Actinomadura rubteroloni: one gene and its partner. The protein of the gene in region 1 binds, or shares a complex with, the protein of each later gene. Links are inferred from orthologs where the notes say so. Each region holds a gene or a part of one and is shown on either strand. Other genes may lie near its edges.

Region 1 (2,768 bases):
GAGCACGGGCCCGCGCGGATCGTCGCGATCTGCAACCAGAAGGGCGGGGTCGGCAAGACCACCACCACGATCAACCTCGGTGCGGCGCTCGCCGAGTACGGCCGGCGCATCCTGCTTGTGGACTTCGACCCGCAGGGCGCGCTGTCGGTCGGGCTCGGCAAGGGCGACCCGCGTCAGCTCGACGTCACGGTCCACAACATGCTGCTCGAACACGACACCGAGTGGGACGACGTCGTCATCGAGACCGGCGTCGAGGGCATGGACCTGCTGCCGAGCAACATCGACCTGTCGGGCGCCGAGGTCCAGCTCGTCCACGAGGTCGGGCGCGAGTACATCCTCGCGGGGGCGCTGAAGTCGGCCGTCCCGCACTACGACTACATCCTCATCGACTGCCAGCCGTCCCTCGGCCTGCTCACGGTGAACGCGCTGGCCGCCAGCGAGGGCGTGCTGATCCCGCTGGAGTGCGAGTACTTCGCGATGCGCGGTGTCGCGCTGCTGATGGAGACGATCGACAAGGTGCAGGGGCGCATCAACCCCGGCCTGGTCATCGACGGCGTCCTCGGCACGATGTACGACTCGCGGACGCTCCACACCCGCGAGGTGCTGAGCCGGATCGTGGAGGCGTTCGGCGACAAGGTGTTCCACACCGTCATCAACCGGACGGTCCGGTTCCCCGACGCGACCGTCGCGGGCGAGCCGATCACGTTCTTCGACCCCAACTCGATGGGCGCCAACGCCTACCGCAGCCTGGCGCGCGAGGTGCTCGACCGGTGGTCCGCCGCCGAGTGAGCGCGCGTCGGCGCGGACGGTTCCGCGCCGTGGGAACATGGGACCGGTGAGCATCGGGGAAGCGACGGCGGCCGTCGCCGGGGAGGACGCCGAGGGCGCCGGGAAGTTCCGCGTCCACCTCGACAACTTCGAGGGGCCGTTCGACCTGCTGCTCGGCCTGATCGCCAAGCACAAGCTGGACATCACCGAAGTCTCCCTGCACAAGGTCACCGACGACTTCATCGCCCACATCCGCGCCCACGGCAAGGACTGGGACCTCGACCAGGCCAGCCACTTCCTGCTCGTCGCCGCGACCCTGCTCGACCTGAAGGCCGCGCGGCTGCTGCCGTCCGGCGAGGTGGACGACGAGGACGACCTCGCCCTGCTGTCCGCCCGCGACCTGCTGTTCGCCCGGCTGCTCCAGTACCGGGCGTACAAGGAGGTCGCCGGGTATCTGGCGGCGCGGATGGCCGACGCCGCCCGCCGCTTCCCGCGCACGGTCCCGATCGAGCCGAAGTTCGCGAACCTGCTGCCCGAGGTGCTGCTCGGCCTCGGCCCGGACCAGTTCGCGCGGCTGGCCGCCAAGGCGCTCGCGCCGAAGGCGCCGCCCGCGGTGTCGGTCGAGCACATGTACCAGCCGAAGGCGAGCGTCAAGGAGCAGGCCGCCATCGTCGTGGCGCTGCTGCGGCGGCTGCGGAGCACGACCTTCGCGGTGCTCACCGAGGACTGCGAGGGCACGTTCGAGGTCGTCGCGCGGTTCCTGGCGCTGCTGGAGCTGTACCGCGAGGCGGCCGTGACGTTCGAGCAGGCCGAACCGCTCGGCGCGCTCCACGTCACCTGGACCGGGGCCGACGACGGCGACGTCGAGGTCGGCGACGACTACGAGGGCACCCGCCCGCCGCCCGGCGAGGACGGGGCCGGGGCCGGGGAGGACGGCGGATGACCGACACCGTGACCGAATCCGTGACCGAGGGGCCGGGCCTGCGGGCGTCGGTCGAGGCGATCCTGCTCGTCGTGGACGAGCCCGTCCCGGTCGTGAACCTCGCCCACCTGCTGGAACGGCCCGTCCACGAGATCACCGCGACGCTCCGCGAGCTGGCGGCGGAATACACCGCCGACGGGCGGGGGTTCGATTTGAGGGAGATCGCGGGCGGCTGGCGGTTCTACACGCGGGACGCCTGCGCGCCCGTGGTCGAGCGGTTCGTCACCGACGGGCAGCAGGCGCGGCTGACGCAGGCGGCGCTGGAGACGCTGGCGGTCGTGGCCTACCGGCAGCCGGTGAGCCGGGCGCGGGTGTCGTCCATCCGGGGCGTCAACAGCGACGGCGTCATGCGCACCCTGACCCTGCGCGGCCTCATCGAGGACGTCGGGCAGGACCCCGAGAGCCAGGCGCACCTGTACCGGACGACCGGGTACTTTCTGGAGCGGCTGGGCCTGCGCGATCTGGACGAGCTGCCCGACCTCGCCCCCTACCTTCCCGATGACCTTCCGGACGAGATAATTGAGGACACGTGAGCGATAACCAGGGCCGCGCCGACGAGGACGTCCAGGAGGTGCGGCTGCAGAAGGTGCTGGCGGACGCCGGGATCGGCAGCCGCCGGCACTGCGAGGAGCTGATCGGCGAGGGCCGGGTGACGGTCGACGGCAAGAAGGTCTTCCGGTTCGGCGAGCGCGTCGACCCCCGGCGCGCGGTGATCCATGTGGACGGCCGCCGGGTCGAGACGCGCGCCGAGATGCGGTACTACATGATCAACAAGCCGCGCGGCGTGGTGAGCACGATGGCGGACGAGCGGGGCCGCAAGTCCCTCGCCGACTACGTGGAGGTCCCCGAGCGCCTGTTCCACGTCGGACGGCTCGACACCGACACCGAGGGCCTGATCCTGCTCACCAACGACGGCGAGCTGTCGCACCGGCTGATGCACCCGTCATTCGGCGTCGACAAGACCTACCTCGCCGAGATCCACGGGCCGATCCCGCGCGACCTCGGCCGCAGGCTGCGC
Region 2 (16,842 bases), 730 kb from region 1 along the record:
TCCCGGGCGCGTCCGGCGAGACCGTTCCCGAACCGATCCGGCACATCGCGCCCGACCCGATCGAGGACGCGTTCGACGACGCCGGGTTCGTCCGCCGCCTGCGCCGCCGCCGCACCGGCCTCAAACGCGCCCTGCTGGACCAGTCGCTCATCAGCGGCGTCGGCAACATCTACGCCGACGAGGCGCTGTGGCGGGCGAAGCTGCACGGGGCGCGGCCGACCGAGACGCTGACGGTCGCCGAGTCCGAACGGGTGCTGGCGGGCGCGCGGGAGGTCATGGCGCTGGCGCTCGCGGCGGGCGGCACCTCGTTCGACCGGCTGTACGTCAACGTCAACGGCGAGAGCGGCTACTTCGACCGCTCGCTGGAGGCCTACGGGCGCGAGGGGGAGCCGTGCCGCCGGTGCGGCGCACCGATCCGCCGCGACGCGTTCATGAACCGTTCGTCCTTCACCTGCCCCGTCTGCCAGCCGCTCCCGCGCCGGGCGCGGTTCTGAAGGGACCGCCGATGACGACCGACGCGGCGCGGCTCACCGTCTGGGTGCGCGGGCACGTGCAGGGCGTGGGCTTCCGCTGGTGGGTGCGGTCGCGGGCGCTGGAGTTCGGCCTGGTCGGCAGCGCGTCCAACCTGCGGGACGGGCGCGTCGAGGTCATCGCCGAGGGCCCGCGCGCGGCGTGCGAGGCGCTGCTGGCGGTGCTCGCCGCGCCCGACGCGCCCGGGCGTCCTGGAACCGTCGAAGGAGCGGCATCCCGCTGGTCGGAGCCGCGCGGGGGCCTCTCCGGTTTCGTGGAGAGGTGATCGGGTAGGGAGACACGGTTTAAACCTGCTAAACTGGAGAAGACAGGTTGTTACCGGCCCGTGATGTCCATCTTGACCCGGACACGCGCTGGTGCGACTCTAGATGAAACGCGCACCGACAACTCTTCTGCGGGCGCGATTCCTGCTGGTTACTCAGCGTGGAGGACCCTTAGTCATGGCGAAGGCTCTACTCGGCCACGTCGGCGGTCCCGACCCCCGGATGGTCGCGGAGATGCGGCGTCTTCAGCAGCGCGTACGGGATCTGGAAGCCGAGCTTGTACGGCTTCAGGACGAGAACGACGCGCTTGCGACGGCGAACGGCGACGACGTTCTGTCGCTCACGGTGAAGGACCGTGAACCGGCGCTGACCTGATCAGCGTCCGAACCGAGAACAACGACAGGGACGCCGCTATGCGAGCGTCCCTTTTGTTTGCCCGTTGTATGCACGTGTTCGCCTGCCGTTCGCGCACCGGACGGCAGGCCGCCCGTTAGACGCCGCGGGCCAGCCGGCGACCGAGGAAGTCGAGGTGGCCGGGGGCGCGGCGCATCCAGTACGGCCCGTCGTGGCAGCCGCCGAACAGGCCGCCCGCGGGTTTCGGCCGCAGCCGGTCGCGCAGGCGGCCGGCGCGCGGGGCGAACGTGTCGCTGGTGCCGCAGTCGATCCATGCCGGAACCGGGCGCAGCGCGTCCAGTCCGGCGAAGACGTCGTTGCGCGCGAAGTCGTCCGCGTCGTCGAACGCGGTGCGGTTCGCGCCGCGCGCGGCCTCCAGCGAGGCGAACAGCGCGGGCGAGGACGCGGCGACGGCGGCGACACGCCCGGCGCCGAGGCGTTCGGCGGCCAGCAGCGCGCCGTAGCCGCCCATCGACCAGCCGAGCAGGCCGATCCGGTCGGTGCGCAGGCCGCGCCGGGCGAGCCGCGGCAGCACCTCGCCGGTGATCATCGCGAGCGGGTCGTCGCCGGTCGCGCGGCGGTGCCAGTACGTCGCGCCGCCGTCCACGCCGACAACGGCGAACGGGGGCGTGCCGTGCGCGACGGCGTGCGCGAGGTAGCGGTCCAGACACAGCACGAGGACGGCCCGGTGGTCGCCGCCCGCGCCGTGCAGCGCGACGACGACGGGCAGGCCGCGCGCCGGGACCCCGCGCGGCGTGACGACCGTCATCGCGACGTCGGTGCCGCGCGCGGCCGACCGCCAGCGTTCCTCGCGGACGTCCGCCTGCTCGGACGGGACGGGCGGCAACGACCCGCAGCGTCCGAGCGCCCGGTCGAGCCGGACCCTGCCCGGCAGGACGCGCGCCTCCACGAGCCCGACGCCGCCGAGGCCCGCCGCCGCGAGCCCGCCCGCGCCGCCGAGCCCGGCCAGCACCAGCCGTCTGCTGATCATCCACGTCCCCCGTTCCCGGCACGTCGCGTCGGCGAAGCCCGTGTCCGGGGCCCGTCGCCGGTATCGTTCGACGGGTTCCCGGGGAGGAGGTCGACGGCGCCGTGTACCTGAAGACTCTGACGCTGCGCGGATTCAAATCGTTCGCGTCCTCGACCACGCTGCGGTTCGAGCCGGGCATCACCGCCGTCGTCGGCCCCAACGGATCGGGCAAGTCCAACGTGGTGGACGCCCTCGCCTGGGTGATGGGGGAGCAGGGCGCAAAGTCGCTGCGCGGCGGCAAGATGGAGGACGTCATCTTCGCCGGCACCGCCAACCGCGCCCCGCTGGGCCGCGCGGAGGTCGTGCTGACGATCGACAACTCCGACGGCGCGCTGCCCATCGACTACTCCGAGGTCACGATCAGCCGGCTGATGTTCCGGTCGGGGCAGAGCGAGTACGCCATCAACGGCGACTCCTGCCGGCTGCTGGACATCCAGGAGCTGCTGTCGGACTCGGGCATCGGCCGCGAGATGCACGTCATCATCGGGCAGGGCCAGCTCGACCGGGTGCTGCACGCGGGGCCCGAGGGACGGCGCGCGGTGATCGAGGAGGCGGCGGGCGTCCTCAAGCACCGCAAGCGCAAGGAGAAGGCGCTCCGCAAGCTCGACGCGATGCAGGCCAACCTCAACCGCGTCACCGACCTCACCGGCGAGCTGCGCCGCCAGCTCAAGCCGCTCGGTCGGCAGGCGGAGATCGCGCGGCGCGCGGCCGTGATCCAGGCGGACCTGCGCGACGCCCGCGCGCGGCTGCTCGCCGACGACCTCGTCGCGCTGCGGACGAAGCTCGACCAGGAGGCCGCCGACGAGTCGCGGATCCGCGAGCGCCGCGTCGAGACCGAACGGGCGCTCGCCGAGACGCAGGAGCGCGAGGCCCTCCTCGAAGAGGAAGAGGCCGAGGCCGCGCCGCAGTACGCGCAGGTCCAGGACGTGTGGTTCCGGCTGTCGGCGCTGAAGGAGCGGCTGCGCGGCGTCGCCGACCTCGCCGCCGAGCGGCACCGCAACACCGCCGAGGACCGTGCCGAGGAACGCCGGGGCCGCGATCCCGAGGACATGGAACGCGAGGCCGCCGAGGTCCGCGAGCGCGAGGAGATGCTGCGCGCCGCGCTGGAGGAGGCGCAGGACGGGCTGGACGGCGCCGTCCGGGAACGGTCCGCCGCCGAGGACGCCCTGACGACCGAGGAGCGCCGCCTCCAGGCCGCCGCCCGCGCCGCCGCCGACCGGCGCGAGGGCCTGGCCCGGCTGCGCGGACGCGTCGAGGCGCTGCGCAGCAAGGCCCAGGCCGGGCAGGCCGAGATCGGACGGCTCACCGACGCCCGCGCCGAGGCCGAGCGCCGCGCCGAGATCGCGCAGGAGGAGTTCGCGGCGTTCGCGTCCGAGACCGCCGTCGATCCCGAGCTGGCCGCCGCGCACGAGACCGCGCAGGACGCCCTCGCCGCCGCCCGGGACGCCGCCGAGGCCGCCCGCGCCGCCGTCGAGGCGCCCCGGCGGGGCGTGCAGGACGCGCGGGCGGCCGTCACGGCGGCCCGCTCCGCCGACCAGGCCGCGCAGAAGCGCGTCGCCGCGCTCCAGGCCCGCGTCGAGGCGCTGAACCTGACGCTCGCGACGGCGGCGGACGGCGGTGAGGCGCTGCTCGCGGCGTCCGGCGACGGGTCGCTGCCCGGCGTGCTCGGGACGGTCGCGGCGCTGCTGACCGTCCGTCCCGGCTACGAGACGGCCGTCGCGGCGGCGCTCGGCGACGCGGCCGGGGCGGTCGCCGTCGGGTCGCTGGACACCGCCGAGGCCGCGCTGGCGCTGCTGCGCGACCGCGACGCGGGCCGCGCCGGGCTGCTCGTCGGCGGGGGAGCCGACGCCGCCGCCGACCGGATCGACGGCGTGGACTACGTGATCGACGCGGTGACCGTCCCCGATGCCGTCCGGCCCGCGCTGCGGCACCTGCTCGGCGACGTCGCGGTCGCCGACGACCTGGCCGCCGCGACGGCGCTGATCCGGCGCGCTCCCGCGCTGCGCGCCGTCACCCGCGACGGCGACCTCGTCGGCGCGCACTGGGCGCGCGGCGGCGCGGCGGGCGGCGCGCAGGGCCTGCTCCAGATGCGCGCCACCCTGGACGAGACCGCCGCCGACCTCACCGCCGCCGAGGCCGCCGCCGTCGAGACGGCCGCCGCGCTCGCCGCGTCCGCCGCCGCCGAGCAGGACGCGCAGGCCGCGCTGGACGCCGCGCAGGCCGCCGCCGCCGAGGCGCAGACCGGCGTCAACCACGCGCAGGCCGAACTGGACCGGGTGCGCGCCCGCGTCCGCGCGGCCGAGGCGGAGGTCGCGCAGGAGGCCCGCCGCGCCGCGCGGCTGGAGGCCGACGCGCGGGCCGCGCTCGGCGAGACCGAGCGGCTGTCGAAGTCGCTGGACGCCGCCACCGACGCGCTCGCCGCCGACACCGAGGCCGCCGAGGAACTGGCGCTGCGCCTGGCCGAGGCCGAGGAGGCCGCCGAGGTCGCCGACGAGGCGAACGACGACACCGCCGCGCGCGACGAGCTGAACGCCCGCTGCCAGGAGCTGCGGTCGGTGGAGATGGAGGCGCGGCTGACCGTCCGCACCGCCGAGGAACGCGTGCAGGCCATCGCAGGGCGCGCGGACGCGCTGGAGCACGGCGCCCGCCGCGAGCGCGAGGAACGGTCGCGCGCCGCCCGCCGCCGCGCCCGCCGGGAGGAGCAGGCGAAACTCGCCGCAGCCGTCCACCGGGGCGCGCTGACCGCGCTGGAGCACATCGAACGGTCGCTGGCCGACGCCGTCGCGCGGCGCGAGGACGCCGAGCGCGCCCGCGCCGCCCGCGACTCCGAGCTGCGCGTCGTGCGCGGCCAGGTGCGGGAGCTGTCGAGCACGCTGGAACGGCTCGTCAACGTCGTCCACGGCAGCGAGGTCGCGCGCGCCGAGCAGCGGCTGCGGCTGGAGCAGTACGAGCAGCGGGCGCTGGAGGAGTTCGGGCTGGAGGTGGAGGCGCTCGTCGCCGAGTACGGGCCGGACCAGGACGTCCCGCCCGGCCCCGAAGCGGCGGACGACGCCGTGCCGCAGCCCTACGACCGGGCCGTGCAGGAGAAGCGCGCCAAGACCGCCGAACGCCAGCTCACCCAGCTCGGCAAGGTCAACCCGCTCGCGCTGGAGGAGTTCGCCGCGCTGGAGGAACGGCACGCGTTCCTCACCACGCAGCTCGAAGACCTCAAGAAGACGCGGCGGGAGCTGATGAACGTCGTCAAGGAGGTCGACGACCGCGTCCAGGAGGTGTTCGGCTCCGCCTACGCCGACACCGAGCGCGAGTTCGTCCGGATCTTCGCGCGGCTGTTCCCCGGCGGCGAGGGCAGCCTGTCGCTGACCGAGCCCGACGACATGCTCGCCACCGGCGTCGAGGTGTCGGCGCGCCCGCCGGGCAAGAAGGTGAAGCGGCTGTCGCTGCTGTCGGGCGGGGAGCGGTCGCTGGTGGCCATCGCGTTCCTCGTCGCGGTGTTCAAGGCCCGTCCGTCGCCGTTCTACGTGCTGGACGAGGTCGAGGCCGCGCTGGACGACACCAACACGCAGCGGCTCATCACGGTGTTCGAGGAACTGCGCGAGTCGTCCCAGCTCATCGTGATCACCCACCAGAAGCGCACGATGGAGGGCGCCGACGCGCTGTACGGCGTGTCGATGCGCGGCGACGGCGTCACCCAGGTGATCAGCCAGCGGCTGCGCGACCACGACGCCGTCTGACCGCGCCGCGACCGGCTCCTGTTCGGCCGAGCGCGGCCCGTCTGGAAAACTGGACGGGCTATGGAATACGTCATCCTCTTCGCCGTGCTCGCCGCCCTGATCGTGGTCGTCGGCGGCGTCATGTTCCTGCGTCCCGCGCGCCGCAGGCCGCGCCCACCCGTAGAACCGGAGGAACGGCCCCGCGCGGAGGCGGGGGAGGCCGCCACCGGGGACGGCCGCGCCGCCGCCCCGGTCATCGAGAAGCCGCCGCCGGTACCGCCGGCCCGGCCCGAACCGGAGATCGAGAAGCCGCCGCCCGGCGCGGGCCGGCTCGTCCGGCTGCGCGCCCGGCTCGCCCGCTCCCAGGGCACGTTCGGCAAGGCGCTGCTCGGCCTGCTGTCGCGCGACACCCTGGACGACGAGGCATGGGAGGAGATCGAGGACACGCTGATCGGCGCCGACATGGGCGTCGCGGTGTCCCGGCAGATCGCCGAGGACCTGCGCACCCGCGTCCAGGTGCTCGGCACCCGCACCCCCGAGGAGGTGCGCGGCATGCTCCGGGACGAGCTGGTCAAGCAGATCGGCCCGGACGTGGACCGCGCGGTGCGAACGGCGCCGCACGGCACCCGGCCCGCCGTCGTGCTCGTCGTCGGCGTCAACGGCACCGGCAAGACCACGACCTGCGGCAAGCTCGCGCGCGTCCTGGTCGGGGACGGGCGCTCGGTCGTCCTCGGCGCCGCCGACACCTTCCGCGCCGCAGCCGCCGACCAGCTCGAAACGTGGGGGTCGCGGGTCGGCGCCCCGGTCGTCCGGCGCGAGGAGGGCGCCGACCCGGCCAGCGTCGCCTTCGACGCGGTCAAGAGGGGCATCGACGACAAGACCGACACGGTCATCGTGGACACCGCGGGCCGTCTGCACACCAAGACCGGCCTGATGGACGAGCTGGGCAAGGTCAAGCGGGTCATCGAGAAGCAGAGCCCGATCGACGAGATCCTGCTCGTCCTGGACGCCACCACCGGCCAGAACGGGATGCAGCAGGCGCGGGTGTTCGCCGAAGTGGTGAACGTCACGGGCGTGGTGCTCACGAAGCTGGACGGCACCGCCAAGGGCGGCATCGTCGTCCAGGTGCAGCGGGAGCTGGGCGTCCCGGTGAAACTCGTCGGCCTCGGCGAAGGCGCGGACGACCTCGCGCCCTTCGAACCGGAAGCCTTCGTGGACGCGATCCTGGGCGACTGAGCGTCCGCACGGCCTGACACTCCGTCCGCGCGTTACCGCGCGGGCGGAGTGTTTTTGTCAGGAGCAGACGAGGAACCGGGCCCTGACACCGTCGCTCACTGGCAAAGTTCCCTAGCGTCAACTGGTTCGGTGATCCGTCCGAAACACGGTCGAAACACTCACTGGTGTGGTTTCACACCATCGAAACATTGCCGCCCCCCTGGCGAAACGGCTGGGCCGGAGTCTCTGAGCCAACAGAATCATGTGGCCGAGGAGGGACAGCCCCCGAGATGAAAATCGACAGCGGCAACACTGCCTGGATGTTGGCGAGCACAGCGCTCGTCCTGCTCATGACCCCGGGGCTCGCGTTCTTCTACGGGGGGATGAGCCGAGCCAAGAGCGTGCTCAACATGATGATGATGAGCTTCGTCAGCATCGCCGTCGTGGGCATGGCATGGGTGGTCTACGGCTACTCCATCGCCTTCTCCGACGGCGGCGGCGCCAACAAGTTCATCGGCGGCCTCGACGACTGGGGTCTCGTCGGCCTGGAGAAGACCGCCACCCTCGACGACGGCACCGGCATCCCGAGCCTCGTCTTCGTGGCGTTCCAGGCGACCTTCGCCATCATCACGGTCGCGCTGATCAGCGGCGCGCTCGCCGACCGCACCAAGTTCGGCGCGTGGGTGGTGTTCTCCCTCGTCTGGGTCACCCTCGTCTACGCGCCGATCGCCCACTGGGTCTGGGGCGGCGGCTGGATCATGGACAAGGTCAAGGCGCTCGACTTCGCGGGCGGCACGGTCGTCCACATCAACGCCGGCGTCGCGGCCCTCGCGGTCGTGCTCGTCCTCGGCAAGCGGCGCGGCTGGCCGAAGGACCCGATGCGCCCGCACAACCTGCCCTTCGTCCTCCTCGGCGCGGGTCTGCTGTTCTTCGGCTGGTTCGGGTTCAACGCCGGCTCCGCCCTCGCGGCCAACGACATCGCGGGCGTCGCGCTGATCAACACGATGGTCGCCACCTGCGCGGCGGGCTTCGGCTGGATCGTGGTGGAGAAGCTGCGCGACGGCGCGTCCACGACGCTCGGCATCGCGTCCGGCTTCGTCGCCGGGCTCGTCGCGATCACCCCGGCCTGCGCCTACGTCACCCCGGTCGGCGCGCTCGTCCTCGGCCTGATCGCGGGCGCGGTCTGCGCCTTCGCCGTCAGCCTGAAGTACAAGCTCGGCTACGACGACTCGCTCGACGTCGTCGGCGTCCACATGGTCGGCGGCATCATCGGCGCCCTGCTCATCGGCTTCCTCGGCAGCACCGCCGTCAACCCGGCGGGCGCCAAGGGCCTGTTCGCCGGCGGCGGGCTGGAACTGCTCGGCAAGCAGGCGATCGCGGTCGCCGTCACGATCGTCTACTCGTTCGTCGTCACGTTCATCATCGCCAAGGTCATCGACCTCACGATGGGCTTCCGGATCGACGCCGAGGACGAGATCTCCGGCATCGACAGCGCCGCCCACGCCGAGACGGCCTACGATTTCGGCAGCGTCCACGCCGGGTCGGCGATTTCCCACGGCACGCTCGCCGGCAGCGGCAGCGACCAGACGAAGGTGGAGGCGGAAGCGTGAAGCTGATCACGGCGGTCATCAAGCCGTTCAAGCTGGACGAGGTCAAGGCGGCCCTGGAGACGGCCGGGGTCAAGGGCCTCACCGTCAGCGAGGCCAGCGGCTTCGGCCGCCAGAAGGGCCACACCGAGGTCTACCGGGGCGCCGAGTACAAGGTCGACCTCGTGCCCAAGCTCCGCGTCGAGGTGCTGGTCGACGAGGCCGACGCCGACGAGATCATCGACGTGATCGTCAAGGCCGCCCGCACCGAGAAGATCGGCGACGGCAAGGTCTGGGCGGTCCCGGTGGACACGATCGTCCGCGTCCGCACCGGAGAGACCGGCCCGGAAGCCCTGTAGTGGAAGTGGCCCCCGACTCGGCCCGCGCAGCCCTCGCGGCGGCGCGGGCCGAGCGCTGCGCGGACCTGGACGACTGGCTCGCGGGCCTGCTGGCCGCCGGGGACGGCGTCCCCGAGGGCGTCGCGCTCGTCGCCGTCGGCAGCCTCGGCCGCCGCGAGCTGACCCCCGGCGGGGACCTGGACCTCGTGCTCGTCCACCGGGGACGGTCCGACGTCGCCGCCCTCGCCGACCGCCTCTGGTACCCGATCTGGGACGCCGGGCTCCGCCTCGACCACTCGGTGCGGACCGTCGCCGAGGCCCGCAAGGTCGCCCGCGCCGACATGAAGGCCGCGCTCGGGCTGCTGTCGGCCCGCCGCGTCGCGGGCGAGCACGCGCTGGCCGACGAACTGCGCGCCGCCGTCCTCGCCGACTGGCGCGCCGACGCCCGGTCCCGCCTGGCCGAACTGGGCGAGATGTGCCGGACGCGCTGGGAGTCGCAGGGCGAGCTGGCCTTCCTCCTCGAACCCGACCTGAAGGAGGCGCACGGCGGGCTGCGCGACGTCCACGTCATGCAGGCCGTCGGCGCGTCCTGGGTGGCGTCCGCGCCCGACGCGCGCGTCCGCGCCGCCCACGACCTGCTGCTGGACGTCCGGCACGCCCTGCACGACCAGACCGGGCGGTCCGCCGACCGGCTCGTCCTCCAGGAGCAGAACCCCGTCGCCGCCGCGCTCGGGCTCGGCGACGCCGACCGGCTGCTGCGCGCCACCGCCGAGGCCGCCCGGACGGTCGTCCACGCCTCCGACCACCTCTGGCACCACGTGGACCGGTTCCTCGCGCCGCGCCGCCGGGGCAAGGCCCCCGCCGAGCGCCGCCCGGTCGCCGACGGCGCCGTCGAGCAGGACGGCGCGGTCGTCCTCGCGCGCGGCGCCGACCTCGCCGACCCCGCGCTCGTCCTGCGCGTCGCCGCCGGCGCGGCCCACGCCGGGCTGCCGCTCGCGCCCGCCACCGTCGGCCGGCTCGCCGAGCACGCCGCCCTGCCCGCCGCGCCCTGGCCCGCCGCCGCCCGCGACGCCCTGGTCGCGCTGCTCGGCGCCGGGCCCGCCGCGATCCCGGTGTGGGAGGACCTCGACCAGGCCGGTCTCATCGTGCGGCTGCTGCCGGTATGGGAGCGCGTCCGCAACCGTCCGCAGCGCAACCCCTTCCACCGCTACACCGTGGACCGCCACCTGGTCGAGGCCGCCGCCGGGGCCGCCGCGCTGACCCGCGAGGTCGCCCGGCCCGACCTGCTGCTCGCCGGCGCGCTCCTGCACGACATCGGCAAGGGCTCGCCCGGCGACCACTCGGTGACGGGCGCGGCCCTGGCCCGCGACATCGCCGCCGACCTCGGCTTCGACGCCGGGGACGTGGCCGTGCTGGAGACCGCCGTCCGGTACCACCTGCTGCTGCCCGACACCGCCACGCGCCGCGACATCGACGATCCGGCGACGATCGAGACCGTGCTCGCCGCCGTCGCCACCGTCCCGGGGCGCGAGATCGAACTGCTGGACCTGCTCGCCGCGCTCGCCGTCGCCGACGCCAAGGCCACCGGGCCGACGGCCTGGAACGCGTGGAAGGCCGGGCAGATCGCCGAGCTGACCCGCCGCGTCCGCGCCGCCCTGTCCGGCGACGTCCTGCCGCCGCCGCCCGCCCCCCGGCCCGCGCTCGTCCGGCACGACGGGGCCGCCGTCCGCATCGCCGGGTCGGAGATCACGATCGCGGCGCCGGACCGTCCGGGGCTGCTGTGGCGCGTCGCGGGCGTGCTCGCGCTGCACCGGCTCGTCGTCCGCGGCGCCCGCATCACGTCCGTGCCCGACCACGGCACGGCCGTCCTGGAGTTCACCGCGCTGCCCGAGTTCGGGACGCCGCCCGAGCCCGCCGCGCTGGAGGCCGACCTGCGCCGCCTGCTCGCCGACCGGCTGGACGTCGCCGAACGGCTCGAACGCCGCGCCCGGTCCGTCCGGGTCCGTCCAGGCGTGCCCGTCGCGCCGCCCCGCGTGACGGTCGTGGAGGACGCCTCGGCCGTCGCCACCGTGATCGAGGTCCGCGCGCACGACCGTCCCGGCCTGCTGTGGCGGGTCGGCCAGGCCATCGGAGCGTGCGGCCTCCAGGTCCGCGCGGCGCGCGTCGACACGCTCGGCGCCGAGGCCGTGGACGTCTTCTACGTCGTGGACGGCGACGGCAAGCCCCCCGCCGACCCGGCCGTGCTCTCCGACGTCCGGCAACGCGTCCTCACGGCGCTGCGCTGACCCGGCGATCTTCGACCGGGCGACCGGCGCGCGCGACCCGATAGTCTGAAGGGCGATCCCAGAAGCTTTCCAAGGACGGGTCCAGACACGTGTTCGAGACGCTCTCCGACCGGTTGACGACGGTCTTCTCGTCGCTGCGCAGCAAGGGCCGGCTCTCCGAGGCCGACATCAACGCGACGGCCCGCGAGATCCGTGTCGCGCTGCTCGAAGCCGACGTGGCGCTGCCCGTCGTCAAGGACTTCATCGCCCGGATCAGGGAGCGGGCGGCCGGGGCCGAGGTCTCGCAGGCGCTCAACCCGGCGCAGCAGGTCGTCAAGATCGTCAACGAGGAACTGGTCACCATCCTCGGCGGCGAGACCCGCGAGATCCGCTACGCCAAGAACCCGCCGACCGTGATCATGCTCGCGGGCCTCCAGGGCGCGGGCAAGACGACCCTCGCCGGCAAGCTCGCCCGCTGGCTGAAGGCCGCCGACCACACGCCGCTGCTCGTCGCCGCCGACCTCCAGCGGCCCAACGCCGTCCAGCAACTCCAGGTCGTCGGCGAGCGCGCCGGGGTGCCGGTGTTCGCGCCCGAGCCCGGCAGCGGCGTCGGCGACCCGGTGGACGTGGCGCGCCGCTCCATCGAGCACGCCAACCGCGCCCTGCACGACGTCGTCGTCATCGACACCGCGGGCCGCCTCGGCATCGACGCCGAGATGATGCAGCAGGCCGTCGACATCCGCGACGCCGTCAGCCCCGACGAGGTGCTGTTCGTCGTCGACGCGATGGTCGGCCAGGACGCCGTGAACACCGCCCAGGCGTTCATGGACGGCGTCGGCTTCGACGGCGTCGTCCTCACCAAGCTCGACGGCGACGCGCGCGGCGGCGCGGCGCTGTCGGTACGGCACATCACCGGCCGGCCGATCATGTTCGCGTCCACCGGCGAGAAGCTGGAGGACTTCAGCGTCTTCCACCCCGACCGCATGGCCGGGCGCATCCTCGACATGGGCGACGTCCTCACCCTGATCGAGCAGGCCGAGCAGGCGTTCGACGCCGAGCAGGCGCAGCGGATGTCCACGAAGTTCGTCTCGGGTGAGGACTTCACCCTGGAGGACTTCCTCGAGCAGATGATGATGATCCGCAAGCTCGGGCCGATCGGGAACCTGCTCGGGATGATGCCCGGCATGGGCCAGGTCCGGGACCAGATCAGCCAGATCGACGACAAGGACCTCGACCGCGTCGCCGCGATCATCCGCTCGATGACGCCGGACGAGCGCAGCAACCCCAAGATCATCAACGGGTCGCGGCGGGCGCGCATCGCGCGCGGCTCGGGCGTCGGCGTCGGCGAGGTCAGCAGCCTGGTCACCCGGTTCTTCGACGCGCAGAAGATGGTCCGGCAGATGGCGGGCGGCATGGGCCTGCCCGGTACACCCGGCCGCCGCAAGGCCAAGCAGGCCGCCAAGGCGGCCAAGAAGAAGGGCAAGCAGCGCAGCGGCGACCCGCGCAAGCGCGCCGCCGGGCGCGCCGAGACGCCCGCCGGGGCGCCCGACGGCGCCCCCCAGGGCCTTCCGCCCGGCCTCGGCGGCGGGCAGCTTCCCCCCGGGCTCGGCGGCGGCCAGCTTCCGCCCGGCTTCACGATGCCCGACCTCGGCAAGCTGCAGGGCCGCAAGAAGAAGTGACGGCCGTGGCGTCCGCTTCCTCCGGAATTGCGAGGCGGACGCCACGCCCGGGCCGCCGCCGTGACCGCGCGATTGCGCCGCCGCTCGGATCGTCTGGCAGAATGTGACACTGGAAATCCCGGATCAGCGCGAGGCGCCCTCTCTCGTCCTGCGCAGCCGGAGTCCTCTGCCCGCATGGCGCCGGTGTTTCCCCACCTGGCCCGGATCGGGCACCTGTACCAAGTCTGGAGAACACCACACCCGTGGCAGTCAAGATCAAGCTCAAGCGTCTGGGGAAGATCCGGAACCCGCAGTACCGGATCGTCGTGGCCGACGCCCGCACCAAGCGGGACGGTCGCGCCATCGAGGAGATCGGGCTCTACCAGCCCAAGCAGGAGCCCTCGCTCATCCGGATCGACTCCGAGCGGGCGCAGTACTGGCTGGGCGTCGGCGCGCAGCCGACCGAGCCGGTGCTCAACCTGCTGAAGATCACCGGTGACTGGCAGAAGTTCAAGGGCGAGCCGGGTGCCGAGGGCACCCTCAAGGTCGCCGAGCCGGGCCAGGACAAGAAGGCCGTCTTCGAGGCGGCCGTCAAGGAGTCCATGGGCACCGACGCGGGCGAGGCCCCCGCGCCGCGCACCCGCAAGAAGTCCGAGCCGAAGAAGACCGAGCCGAAGCCGACCGAGGCGAAGCAGGCCGAGTCGGCCGAGCCGGCCGCGACCGCCGACGGCAGTAGCGAAGTCGAGGGCTGACGTGCTCGAAGAAGCGCTGGAGCACCTGGTGCGGGGGATCGTGGAGAGCCCGGACGACGTCCTGGTCCGCGCCCGCCGCATCAGGGGCGGCCGGGTCCTCGAGGTGCGCGTGCACCCCGATGACCTCGGCAAGGTCATCGGCCGCAGCGGACGCACCGCCAAGGCCCTGCGCACCGTGATCAGCGCCCTTTCCGGGGGCCGGTACGTGCGGGTGGACCTCCTCGACGTGAACGAGGTCCGCTGACCGTGGCGCCCCGCCGGGCCGCGCCCCGGCCGTCCGGCGAGCGGCTCGTCGTCGGCCGGGTCGGACGCGCGCACGGTGTGCGCGGCGAGGTCCAGATCGACGTGCGGACCGACGACCCGGATCTCCGGTTCGCCGTCGGCACCGTGATCGCGACCGATCCCGCCACCGCCGGGCCGCTCACCGTGGCCCAGGTGCGCCCGCATTCAGGGCGCCTGCTCCTGCGCTTCGCCGGGGTCGGCGACCGCACCGCCGCCGAGGAACTGCGCGGCGTGTGGCTGGTCGTCGACCCCGCCGACATCCCCGCCCCGTCCGACCCCGACGAGTTCCACGACCGTGATCTGGTCGGGCTCGCGGTCGTCACGGACGCGGGCGCGGATGTCGGCACCGTCACCGACGTCCTGCACCACGGGCAGGATCTGCTGGTCGTCCGGCGTCCCGGCGCCGACGACGCGCTGATCCCGTTCGTGTCCGCGCTCGTCCCCGAGGTCGACCTGACCGCGGGACGCGTCGTCGTGACCCCTCCGCCCGGCCTCCTGGACGACGGGGCGGTCTGAGCCGGCGCGCGAGGAAGGCCATGAAACTCGACATCGTCTCGATCTTCCCGGAGTACTTCGCGCCGCTGGAGATCTCCCTGCTCGGCAAGGCGCGCCGCGCCGGGCTGCTGGACGTCGCCGTCCACGACCTGCGGCAGTGGGCCCACGACCGGCACCGGACCGTGGACGACACGCCCTACGGCGGCGGTCCCGGCATGGTGATGAAGCCCGAACCGTGGGGTGCGGCGCTCGACGCCGTCGCGCCGGGTCCGGAGCTGCCCCGGCTCGTCGTCCCGACGCCCAGCGGACGCCCGTTCACCCAGGCCACCGCGGCCGAACTCGCCGGTGAGCCGTGGCTGCTGTTCGCCTGCGGGCGCTATGAGGGCATCGACTCGCGCGTCGTCGCCGACGCCGCCACCCGGATGCGGGTGGACGAGGTCAGCCTCGGCGACTTCGTCCTCGCGGGCGGGGAGGTGGCCGTGCTCGTCATGGTCGAGGCGATCGGACGGCTGCTGCCCGGCGTCCTCGGCAACGCCGAGTCCGTCGCCGACGACTCCTTCGCGCCGGGCTCGATGGAGTCGCTGCTCGAAGGGCCCGTCTACACCAAGCCGCCCGTCTGGCGGGACCGCGCCGTCCCGGACGTCCTGCTGTCGGGCCACCACGGCGCCATCGCGCGCTGGCGGCGGGACGAGGCGCTGCGCCGCACCGCCCGGCACCGCCCCGAACTGCTCGCCCGTCTCGACCGGGACGGGCTGGACGCCCGCGACCGGGCCGTCCTCGCCGACACCGGTTTTCCGGTGGACGACGAAGATATGGCACACTGAGATGTTCCGTGTGCCCTGCACACGGCACGATCTTGTTCCGCCTCTCGCGGCGCGACGCCCCACCTCAGCGCAGGCACCGGAGCCTCTCGACGTCCGCGTTCGACCCTTGAGGAAGTCATGCACACCCTGATCCAGGAGATCGAGAAGGCCGCGCTGCGTTCCGACCACCCGGCCTTCCGTCCCGGCGACACGGTGAAGGTGCACGCGCGCATCACCGAGGGCAAGGTCACCCGCGTCCAGGTCTTCGAGGGCGTGGTCATCCGCCGCCAGGGCGGCGGCGCCCGCGAGACGTTCACCGTCCGCAAGGTGAGCAAGGGCGGCTACGGCGTCGAGCGCACCTGGCCGCTGAACAGCCCGCACATCGAGAAGCTGGAAGTGGTCGTCCGCGGCGACGTCCGCCGCGCGAAGCTGTACTACCTCCGCAACCTGCGGGGCAAGGCCGCGCGCATCAAGGAGAAGCGGGACTTCTGACCGTTCGCCCGCGCCCCGGGAACGCAGGTGGTTCCCGGGGCGTTGGCGTTCTGGCGGCGACACGCGCGTGCGCGCGGTGCGGGGGCGTGCGCGCCGCTAGGCTTTCGCCCTGATGACAAGCGAGGACGATCGGAGAGACGTGCGATCCGAGGCCGAGGGCGCGGTGCCCGAAGATGAGGAGACCGTGACCCCTGGCGAGGACACCGCCGCCGAGGACGAGCCGAAGCGCAAGAAGCCGGGCTCGTTCTGGAAGGAGCTGCCGGTCCTGATCGTCGTCGCGATCGTGCTGGCGCTCGTGATCAAGGCGTTCGCCGTGCAGGCGTTCTACATCCCCTCGGGGTCGATGGAGAACACGCTGCAGGTCGGCGACCGGGTGCTCGTCAACAAGATCGTCTACCACACGCGGTCGATCGAGCCGGGCGACATCGTCGTCTTCAACGGGCTCGACTCCTGGGACCCGGAGACCACGGTGCCGAAGCCGTCGAACCCGGTCTCCAAGGTGCTGCACGCGATCGGGACCGCGTTCGGCGTAGCGCCGAACGAGAAGGACTACATCAAGCGCGTCATCGGCGTCGCGGGCGACCGGGTGAAGTGCTGCACCGCGGGCCGCGTGACGGTCAACGGCAAGCCGCTCACCGAGGAGTCCTACCTCTACACCGACCCGGTGACGCATGAGCAGAACCGGCCGTCGGAGACCGCGTTCGACGTGACGGTCCCCAAGGGCCACATCTGGGTCATGGGCGACCACCGGGACCTGTCCTGGGACTCGCGCAACCACCGGGGCGACCCGGGCGGCGGCGCGATCCCGGTCGACAAGGTGATCGGACGCGCGTTCGTGATCGTCTGGCCCGTGGGGCACATGGGCGGGCTCGGGATCCCGTCGACGTTCGAGCAGCCCGGCATCCGCGCGTCCGCGACCGTCCTGCCCGGAACGCCGCTCGCGGCGGGCTTCGTGGGCGCGGTCCCGGTGACGCTGCTGTGGCGCCGCCTGCGCGTCCGCCGCAACCAGCGCTCCTGAACCGTCGCGGCG

The links.
Region 2: the proteins of BTM25_RS12490 (region 1) and smc are in contact, whole or in part, in a crystal structure (PDB 3ZGX), measured with the Bacillus subtilis proteins. The link is inferred for Actinomadura rubteroloni from one-to-one orthologs.

What each region holds. Positions count from the first base shown.
Region 1 is NZ_MTBP01000002.1:237,339-240,106, reverse strand. It holds BTM25_RS12490 (segregation and condensation protein A), read left to right. Parts: upstream 1-826; coding sequence 827-1,711; downstream 1,712-2,768. Other genes in the region: BTM25_RS12480 (pseudouridine synthase), read left to right, coding at 2,280-2,768; scpB (SMC-Scp complex subunit ScpB), read left to right, coding at 1,708-2,283; BTM25_RS12495 (ParA family protein), read left to right, coding at 1-789. UniProt on the Bacillus subtilis protein: Participates in chromosomal partition during cell division. May act via the formation of a condensin-like complex containing Smc and ScpB that pull DNA away from mid-cell into both cell halves.
Region 2 is NZ_MTBP01000002.1:957,068-973,909, reverse strand. The notes cover bases 1,965-6,148. They hold smc (chromosome segregation protein SMC), read left to right. Parts: upstream 1,965-2,279; coding sequence 2,280-5,948; downstream 5,949-6,148. Other genes in these bases: ftsY (signal recognition particle-docking protein FtsY), read left to right, coding at 6,009-6,148; BTM25_RS15960 (alpha/beta hydrolase), read right to left, coding at 1,965-2,178. Also shown: mutM (bifunctional DNA-formamidopyrimidine glycosylase/DNA-(apurinic or apyrimidinic site) lyase), read left to right, coding at 1-494; BTM25_RS15970 (acylphosphatase), read left to right, coding at 506-796; BTM25_RS15965 (hypothetical protein), read left to right, coding at 972-1,169; more of BTM25_RS15960, read right to left, coding at 1,285-1,964; more of ftsY, read left to right, coding at 6,149-7,163; BTM25_RS15945 (ammonium transporter), read left to right, coding at 7,433-8,752; BTM25_RS15940 (P-II family nitrogen regulator), read left to right, coding at 8,749-9,087; BTM25_RS15935 ([protein-PII] uridylyltransferase), read left to right, coding at 9,087-11,351; ffh (signal recognition particle protein), read left to right, coding at 11,441-13,009; rpsP (30S ribosomal protein S16), read left to right, coding at 13,252-13,740; BTM25_RS15920 (RNA-binding protein), read left to right, coding at 13,742-13,984; ribosome maturation factor RimM, read left to right, coding at 13,987-14,538; tRNA (guanosine(37)-N1)-methyltransferase TrmD, read left to right, coding at 14,559-15,341; rplS (50S ribosomal protein L19), read left to right, coding at 15,459-15,812; lepB (signal peptidase I), read left to right, coding at 15,952-16,830. UniProt on the Bacillus subtilis protein: Required for chromosome condensation and partitioning.